Regions from separate parts of the Tepidimonas sp. HKU77 genome, predicted to be linked through region 2. Evidence: predicted binding sites of a transcription regulator. Region 2 holds the regulator's gene; the other holds the start of a gene.
What was found. The regulator NrdR, encoded in region 2, represses ribonucleotide reductase genes. The targets are predictions, from matches to a motif close to CACNANATNTNGTG.
Positions count from the first base shown of each region.

Region 1: ACPP3B_RS03085 (ribonucleoside-diphosphate reductase subunit alpha) is a predicted target of NrdR. The motif match lies at 1,702-1,715, and genes of this name have one in related genera.

Region 1 is NZ_CP187300.1:650,832-654,235, reverse strand. Features, by position in the region: gene ACPP3B_RS03085 (ribonucleoside-diphosphate reductase subunit alpha) at 1-1,659, opposite strand, end outside; gene ampD (1,6-anhydro-N-acetylmuramyl-L-alanine amidase AmpD) at 1,842-2,453, opposite strand; gene gspF (type II secretion system inner membrane protein GspF) at 2,477-3,404, opposite strand, start outside.
Region 2 is NZ_CP187300.1:1,893,998-1,897,401, reverse strand. Features, by position in the region: gene ACPP3B_RS09160 (transglycosylase SLT domain-containing protein) at 1-141, shown strand, start outside; gene glyA (serine hydroxymethyltransferase) at 358-1,602, shown strand; gene nrdR (transcriptional regulator NrdR) at 1,609-2,058, shown strand; gene ACPP3B_RS09145 (sensor histidine kinase) at 2,027-3,067, opposite strand; gene ACPP3B_RS09140 (riboflavin synthase) at 3,227-3,404, shown strand, end outside.

The sequences.
Region 1 (3,404 bases), 1.2 Mb from region 2:
CCCGGTCTCGAACAACATGGTCAGCATCTTGCGCCACAGGTCGACGGCGCGCACCTGCTTGCTGGGTTGGATTTCGCCACGCGCGGCTTTTTCTTCGTAGGCGAGATAGGCTTCTTCGAACGCGCGCCCGACCTTGTCGTGCAGATCGGGCACGCTGGAAGGCGAAAACAGCGTCCACATGCCGTTTTCCATCACGCGCTTCATGAACAGGTCTGGAATCCAGTTCGCCGTGTTCATGTCGTGTGTGCGGCGCCGGTCGTCGCCGGTATTTTTGCGCAGCTCCAGGAATTCTTCGATGTCCAGGTGCCACGTTTCCAGGTAGCAGCACACGGCGCCTTTGCGTTTGCCGCCCTGGTTGACGGCCACCGCCGTGTCGTTGACGACCTTCAGGAACGGCACCACGCCCTGGCTTTCGCCGTTGGTGCCCTTGATGTGGCTGCCCAGCGCGCGCACGCGCGTCCAGTCGTTGCCCAGGCCGCCGGCGAATTTGGACAGCAGCGCGTTTTCCTTGATGGCGTCGTAGATGCCTTCGAGGTCGTCGGGCACCGTGGTGAGGTAGCAGCTCGACAGTTGCGAGCGCAGCGTGCCGGAGTTGAACAGCGTGGGTGTGCTGCTCATGAAGTCGAAGCTGGAGAGCACCTCGTAGAACTCGATGGCGCGCGCCTCGCGGTCGATCTCGTTGAGCGCCAGGCCCATGGCCACGCGCATGAAGAAGGCCTGCGGCAGCTCGATGCGCTGCTTGCGCACATGCAGGAAGTAGCGGTCGTACAGGGTCTGCAGCCCCAGGTAGTCGAACTGCAGGTCGCGCTCGGGTTTGAGCGCCGCGCCCAGGCGCGCGAGGTCGAAGGTCTGCAGCTCGGGGTTGAGCAGCTCGGCCTCCACCCCCTTTTTGATGAAGGCCGGGAAGTACTCGGCATAGCGCTCGCGCATCTGCGCGTGCGTGGTTTCTTCGCCCAACACCTCTTTGTAAATGGTGTGCAGCAGCAGCCGCGCGGTGACGTAGGTGTAGTCGGGGTCGGTCTCGATCTTGGTGCGCGCGGCCAGGATGGCGGCTTTGTGCACCTCGTCCAGCGGCACGCCATCGTAGAGGTTGCGCAGCGTTTCGGCGACGATGGGTTCGGCCTGCACGTCGGGCCCCAGGCCTTCGACGGCGGAGTGGATCAGCGCCTTGAGCCGATCCAGGTCCAGCGGGAGGCGCTCGCCGCCGTCGAGCACGTGGATGGTGGGCTGCACCGGCGCGGCCGGCGCTTCACCACGCGCGGCACGCTCCTGGGCACGGCGCTCGCGGTACAGCACGTAGGCGCGCGCGACCTCGTGGTGGCCGCCGCGCATCAAGCCCAGCTCGACCTGGTCTTGCACGTCTTCGATATGGAACGTGCCACCGCCAGGGCGCGAGCGCATGAGAGCGCGCACGACCGCCTGCGTGAGTTGATCGACCGTCTCACGCACGCTGGCCGACGCGGCGCCCTGCGGGCCGTGCACGGCCAAGAAGGCCTTCATCATCGCGACGGCGATTTTGCTGGGCTCGAACGGCACCACGGCGCCGTTGCGCCGAATGATCTGGTAGTGCGGCAACGTGCCGGCGGGGAGGGGGCGGGCGGCCTCGGGCACGGCGGCGACGCTGGCGCCGGACGGGGGGGTGGAGAGGGTGGTCTGCATGGAGCCTCGCTGAGGGTGATGTCCACAGGGCCGACGGCGAAACACTAGATCTAGTGTCCGTCGTTGAGAAAAAACACTACCGCTAGTGTAGCGGGCATGGCGGGCGGGACAAGAAGTCAGGCGCGAAAATTTTTCAATCTCGACGCCCCGCCGATATCCTCGGGTTGCCCCGGAGGGGACGACTAGCGCGGCATGGGGGCCGCGCCTGCGGTGCTGGCAAAGGCGTGCGTGGGCCAGCCGGTCAGCGCGATCAAGCGTGCCCAGTCGAAGCCGGGGCCCGGGTCACGCTTGCGGCCCGGGGCGATGTGTTCGTGGCCCGCCACCGCGCACAAGGTGGGCCAGCGCGCGCGCAAGGTTTGGCACAGCTCGGCCAGTGCGTCGTACTGTGCGGGTTCGAAGGTGTCGCCTTCCAACCCCTCCAGCTCCACACCAATGGAAAAATCGTTGCAGTTGGCCCGCCCGTGCCATTGCGAGACGCCGGCATGCCAAGCGCGGCGCTCGCAGGCGACGAATTGCACGAGCTCGCCGTCGCGCCGGATCAGGAAGTGGCTGGACACCTCCAGCCCGCGGATGCGCTGAAAGTAGGGGTGGGCGTCCCAGTCAAGCGTGCCGGTGAAGAGCTGCTCGATCGCGGCGCCGCCGTATTCGCCGGGCGGCAGGCTGATCGAGTGCACGACGATCAAATCGAGCGACGCGCCGGGCGGGCGCGGGCCGTGGTGCGGCGACGGCACCCAGCGTGCCTGGGCCAGCCACGTGCCCTCGGTGGGGGCGGGGTGGTCGGCGGCAGTGAGCATGGCCATGGGATCGTTAGGGCGGGTCAACGCACCAGTTGGTTGAGCTGGATGATGGGCAGCATCACCGACAGCACAATGAGCAGCACGATCGCGCCCATGGCGATGATGAGGGCGGGCTCCAGCAACGTCGCCAAGCGCAGCGTGCGCCGTTGCACCTCGCTGCTGATTTGGGTGGCCGCGCGCCGCAGCAGGTCACTGAGTTGGCCGGTTTGCTCACCCAAACGGGCAAAGGTGATCAACGGCCCGGCGAACGTGGGGCGGGTGGCCAGTGCGGCAGCCAGTGGGGCCCCCTCGCGCACCAGGGTCAGCACCTGGCGTGCGTCGGCGCGCAGGGCGTGGTTGCGCAGGGTATCGCTGGCCGTTTGCAGCGCGCGCAGCAGCGGCACGCCCGCCCCCGTCAGCAGCGCCAGCAAGGCCGCAAAGCGCGCCACATCGTACTGGCGGCTCAGGCGCCCCACCACGGGCAGTCTGAGCCAGGCGCGGTCCAGGCGCTCGCGCAGTGGTGGGCGCTGGCGCGCCCACCACAGGCCAGCGGCCGCGGCCATGCCCAGCAGGGGCACCAACCAGCCCCACTCGCGCAGCGCGTGGCTCGCGTGCAGCATGACGACCGTCAGCGTCGGCAGTGCCCGGCGCCCGCTGCTGAACGCCTGGGCCACCTGTGGCACGACATAGGTCATCAGAAAGACGACGATGGCCAACGCGAAGACGGTCACGATCGCCGGGTACAGGATGGCCGACAGCACGCGTTGGCGCAAGGCCTGTCCGGCCTCCAGCTCGTCGGCGAGGCGCTCCAAAACTGTCCCGAGTCGGCCGCTGGTCTCGCCTGCCGCAACCACGGCCCGGTAGGGCTCATCAAACACGCGCGGGTGGGCGGCCATGGCCGTCGCCAGGGGGCTGCCGGCGCTGACCTCGGCGCGCAGGTGCGCGACCAGTTCGCGCTCCGCCGGGGTG
Region 2 (3,404 bases):
ACCGCCTCGATGCCGCTGCCCCCGGGTCTGGTGGTGGACGCTGCGGCACAGGAAGAGACCAATGGCGCCCTGCCGTTGCGAATCGGAGGTGAGCCCACCCCAGACGACGCGCCACCGGCGAGGGGGACGCGACCGTCCTGATAGAATTTGCCGCGCGCGCGACTGGCGATAGGTCCGGCAGCGGCCTTTCCGGGAAGGCCGCCACGCCGCCAACCGACGTGGGGCTCACCACGGGGAAGCGCGCAGCCGCACGAACGCGTCTTCACGACGTGGCCAGCGCGGCGGTCTGCCGTTCGCCTGGGCAACCCGTGTGACAAACCGCCGCACCCGGGTGCAACGCCGCCGACAGGACTGCCCATGTTTGACCGCAATATCCTCATCGAACAGACCGACCCCGAGCTGTGGGCCGCCATCCAGGCCGAGAACGCCCGCCAGGAGGCCCACATCGAGCTGATCGCCAGCGAAAACTACGCCTCGCCCGCGGTGATGGCCGCGCAGGGCACGCAGCTGACCAACAAGTACGCCGAGGGCTACCCGGGCAAGCGCTACTACGGCGGCTGCGAGCACGTGGACGTGGCCGAGCAGCTGGCCATCGACCGCGTCAAGCGGCTGTTCGGCGCCGAGGCCGCCAACGTGCAGCCGCACTGCGGCGCCAGCGCCAACGAGGCGGTGTTCCTCGCCTTCCTCAAGCCCGGCGACACCATCATGGGCATGAGCCTGGCGGAGGGCGGGCACCTGACGCACGGCATGGCGCTGAACATGTCGGGCAAGTGGTTCAACGTCGTCTCCTACGGCCTGAACGACCGCGAGGAGATCGACTACGACGCGATGGAGCGAAAGGCGCACGAAACCCGGCCCAAGCTCATCATCGCCGGGGCCAGCGCCTACAGCCTGCGCATCGACTTCGAACGCTTCGCCCGTGTGGCCAAAGAAATCGGCGCCATCTTCATGGTGGACATGGCGCACTACGCCGGCCTGATCGCGGCCGGCGTCTACCCCAATCCCGTGCCGCACGCCGACGTGGTCACCTCCACCACGCACAAGAGCCTGCGTGGCCCGCGCGGCGGCATCATCCTGATGAAGGCCGAGCACGAAAAGGCCATCAACAGCGCCGTCTTCCCCGGCCTGCAAGGGGGGCCGCTGATGCACGTGATCGCTGCCAAGGCGGTGGCCTTCAAAGAAGCGCTGAGCCCCGCGTTCCGCGATTATCAACAGCAGGTGGTGCGCAACGCCCAAGCCATGGCCGAGGCACTGCAGGCGCGCGGCCTGCGCATCGTCAGCGGCCGCACCGAAAGCCACGTGATGCTGGTCGATTTGCGCGCCAAGGGCATCACCGGCAAAGAGGCCGAGGCCGTGCTGGGACAAGCGCACATCACGGTCAACAAAAACGCCATCCCCAACGACCCGCAAAAGCCCATGGTCACGAGCGGCATCCGTCTGGGCACACCCGCCATGACGACGCGCGGCTTCCGAGAGGCCGAGGCGCGGCTGACCGCCAACCTGATCGCCGACGTGCTCGACGATCCGCACAATCCGGCCACCGTCGAGCGCGTGCGCGCGCAGGTCGCCGAGCTGACGGCGCGCTTCCCCGTCTACGGCTGACGCGCCATGAAGTGCCCCTTCTGCGGACACGCCGACACCCAGGTGGTGGAGACGCGCGAGTCCGACGATGGGGTATTCGTGCGCCGCCGCCGCCGCTGCGCCGGCTGCGAGCGGCGCTTTACCACCTACGAACGCGCCGAGGTCACCTTTCCGCAAGTGGTCAAGAAAGACGGGCGGCGCGTCGACTACGACCCCGCCAAACTGCGCGCCAGCATGGCGCTGGCGCTGCGCAAGCGACCGGTGAGCACCGAACGGCTCGATGCCGCCGTCGCCCGCATCGAAGAAAAACTGCTGGCCGAGCCCACGCGCGAGGTGCCCGCGCAGCGCATTGGCGAATGGGTGATGGAGGAGCTGCGCCAGCTCGACCAAGTGGCGTACGTGCGCTTTGCCAGCGTCTACCGCAGCTTCGAGGACGTGGACGCCTTCAGGACACTGATCGACGAGGTGCGCGGCTGACAGGGTCGCGGGCGCGGATCGGCAGTCGCACCTGGGCCACGAACTCACCCTCGGACTCGTACACGCGCAGCCGCGCTTCGGCGTCGTACAGCAAGTCCAGCCGCTCGCGCAGATTGGCCAGCGCCAGCCCATTCCCCCGCGCGCCTGGTGGTGCCTGCGGCGGCGGGAGCGGGTTGCGCACGAACAGCACCAAATGGTCGTCGTCGCGAAACGCCTCGACAGTGACGCAGCCCCCCTCCTCGCGGGGTTCAATACCGTGGCGCACGGCATTCTCGACCAGCGGCTGCAGTGTCAGCGGCGGCAACAAGGCATCGTCGGGGGCGGTGTCGACCTGCCACGCCAGCCGCAGCCGATCACCCAGGCGCACCTGCTCCACCGCCAGGTAGGCACGCGCCAATGCCAGCTCCTCACGCAAGGGCACGAGAGCCCGGGGCTCGGTGAGAAGGGCACGGTAGAGGTCGGCCAGGTCCTCCAGCATCGCTTCGGCGCGCCCGGGATCGCGGCGGATCAGCGTCAACACGCCATTGAGGCTGTTGAACAGAAAGTGTGGCCGCATGCGCGACTGCAGCGCCAGCAACCGGGCCTCAGCCAGCGCGGGCGACAGGCGCTGGTGCCGCCAGTCGAAATAGCCCACCACGGCCAGCCACACGGCCAGCGTCGCCACTACCACCGTGGCCAGTGGCGGCACCGTCAGGCCCAGGCGCTGCAGCCCGAAACGCCACAGCAACGCCACCACCACCGCCAGCAACGCGGTCATCCAAAGAGCCCGCAGGGGCGGCAGACGGCGCAGCCACGGCGCCAACCATGCCAGTACACCCGTGACCGTCAGCAGCACGGGTTCGTACAGCGCGCCCTCCCTCCACCAGCCCGTCCACGCGTGCCCACGCATCGGGGCCTCGATCGCCCACCACAGCAGCCGCAACCCCTCGGCCAGCAGCAGCAGCCGCAGCAACACCCCCAGATTGCGAAAATCCGGTACCGTCAAACGCGCGGTGGGTCGCTGGCGCATGGTGTGGGGTCGACGCGATGTTGGCAGCATAGAAACTGGCCGCGTGCCACCGGGCACGCCGATCGCTGCCGCGCCGATGGTAACGCCGTCGCCCCGTTGCAGGTGCGTGTACGCCAACGAGGCGCTGTCGTACGTGCGGAAGCTGCGACAATCGGGGCCATGTTTACCGGCATCATCACGCACGTCGGGCGCATCGAGGCATTGCACCCGTTGGGCTGCGGCCCGGATCATGGCCTGCGGCTGCAGGTGGCGGCCACCCCGGACTACCTCGACGACGTCGGACTGGGCGACAGCATCGCGATCAACGGCGCGTGCATGACTGTCACCACGCTCGATC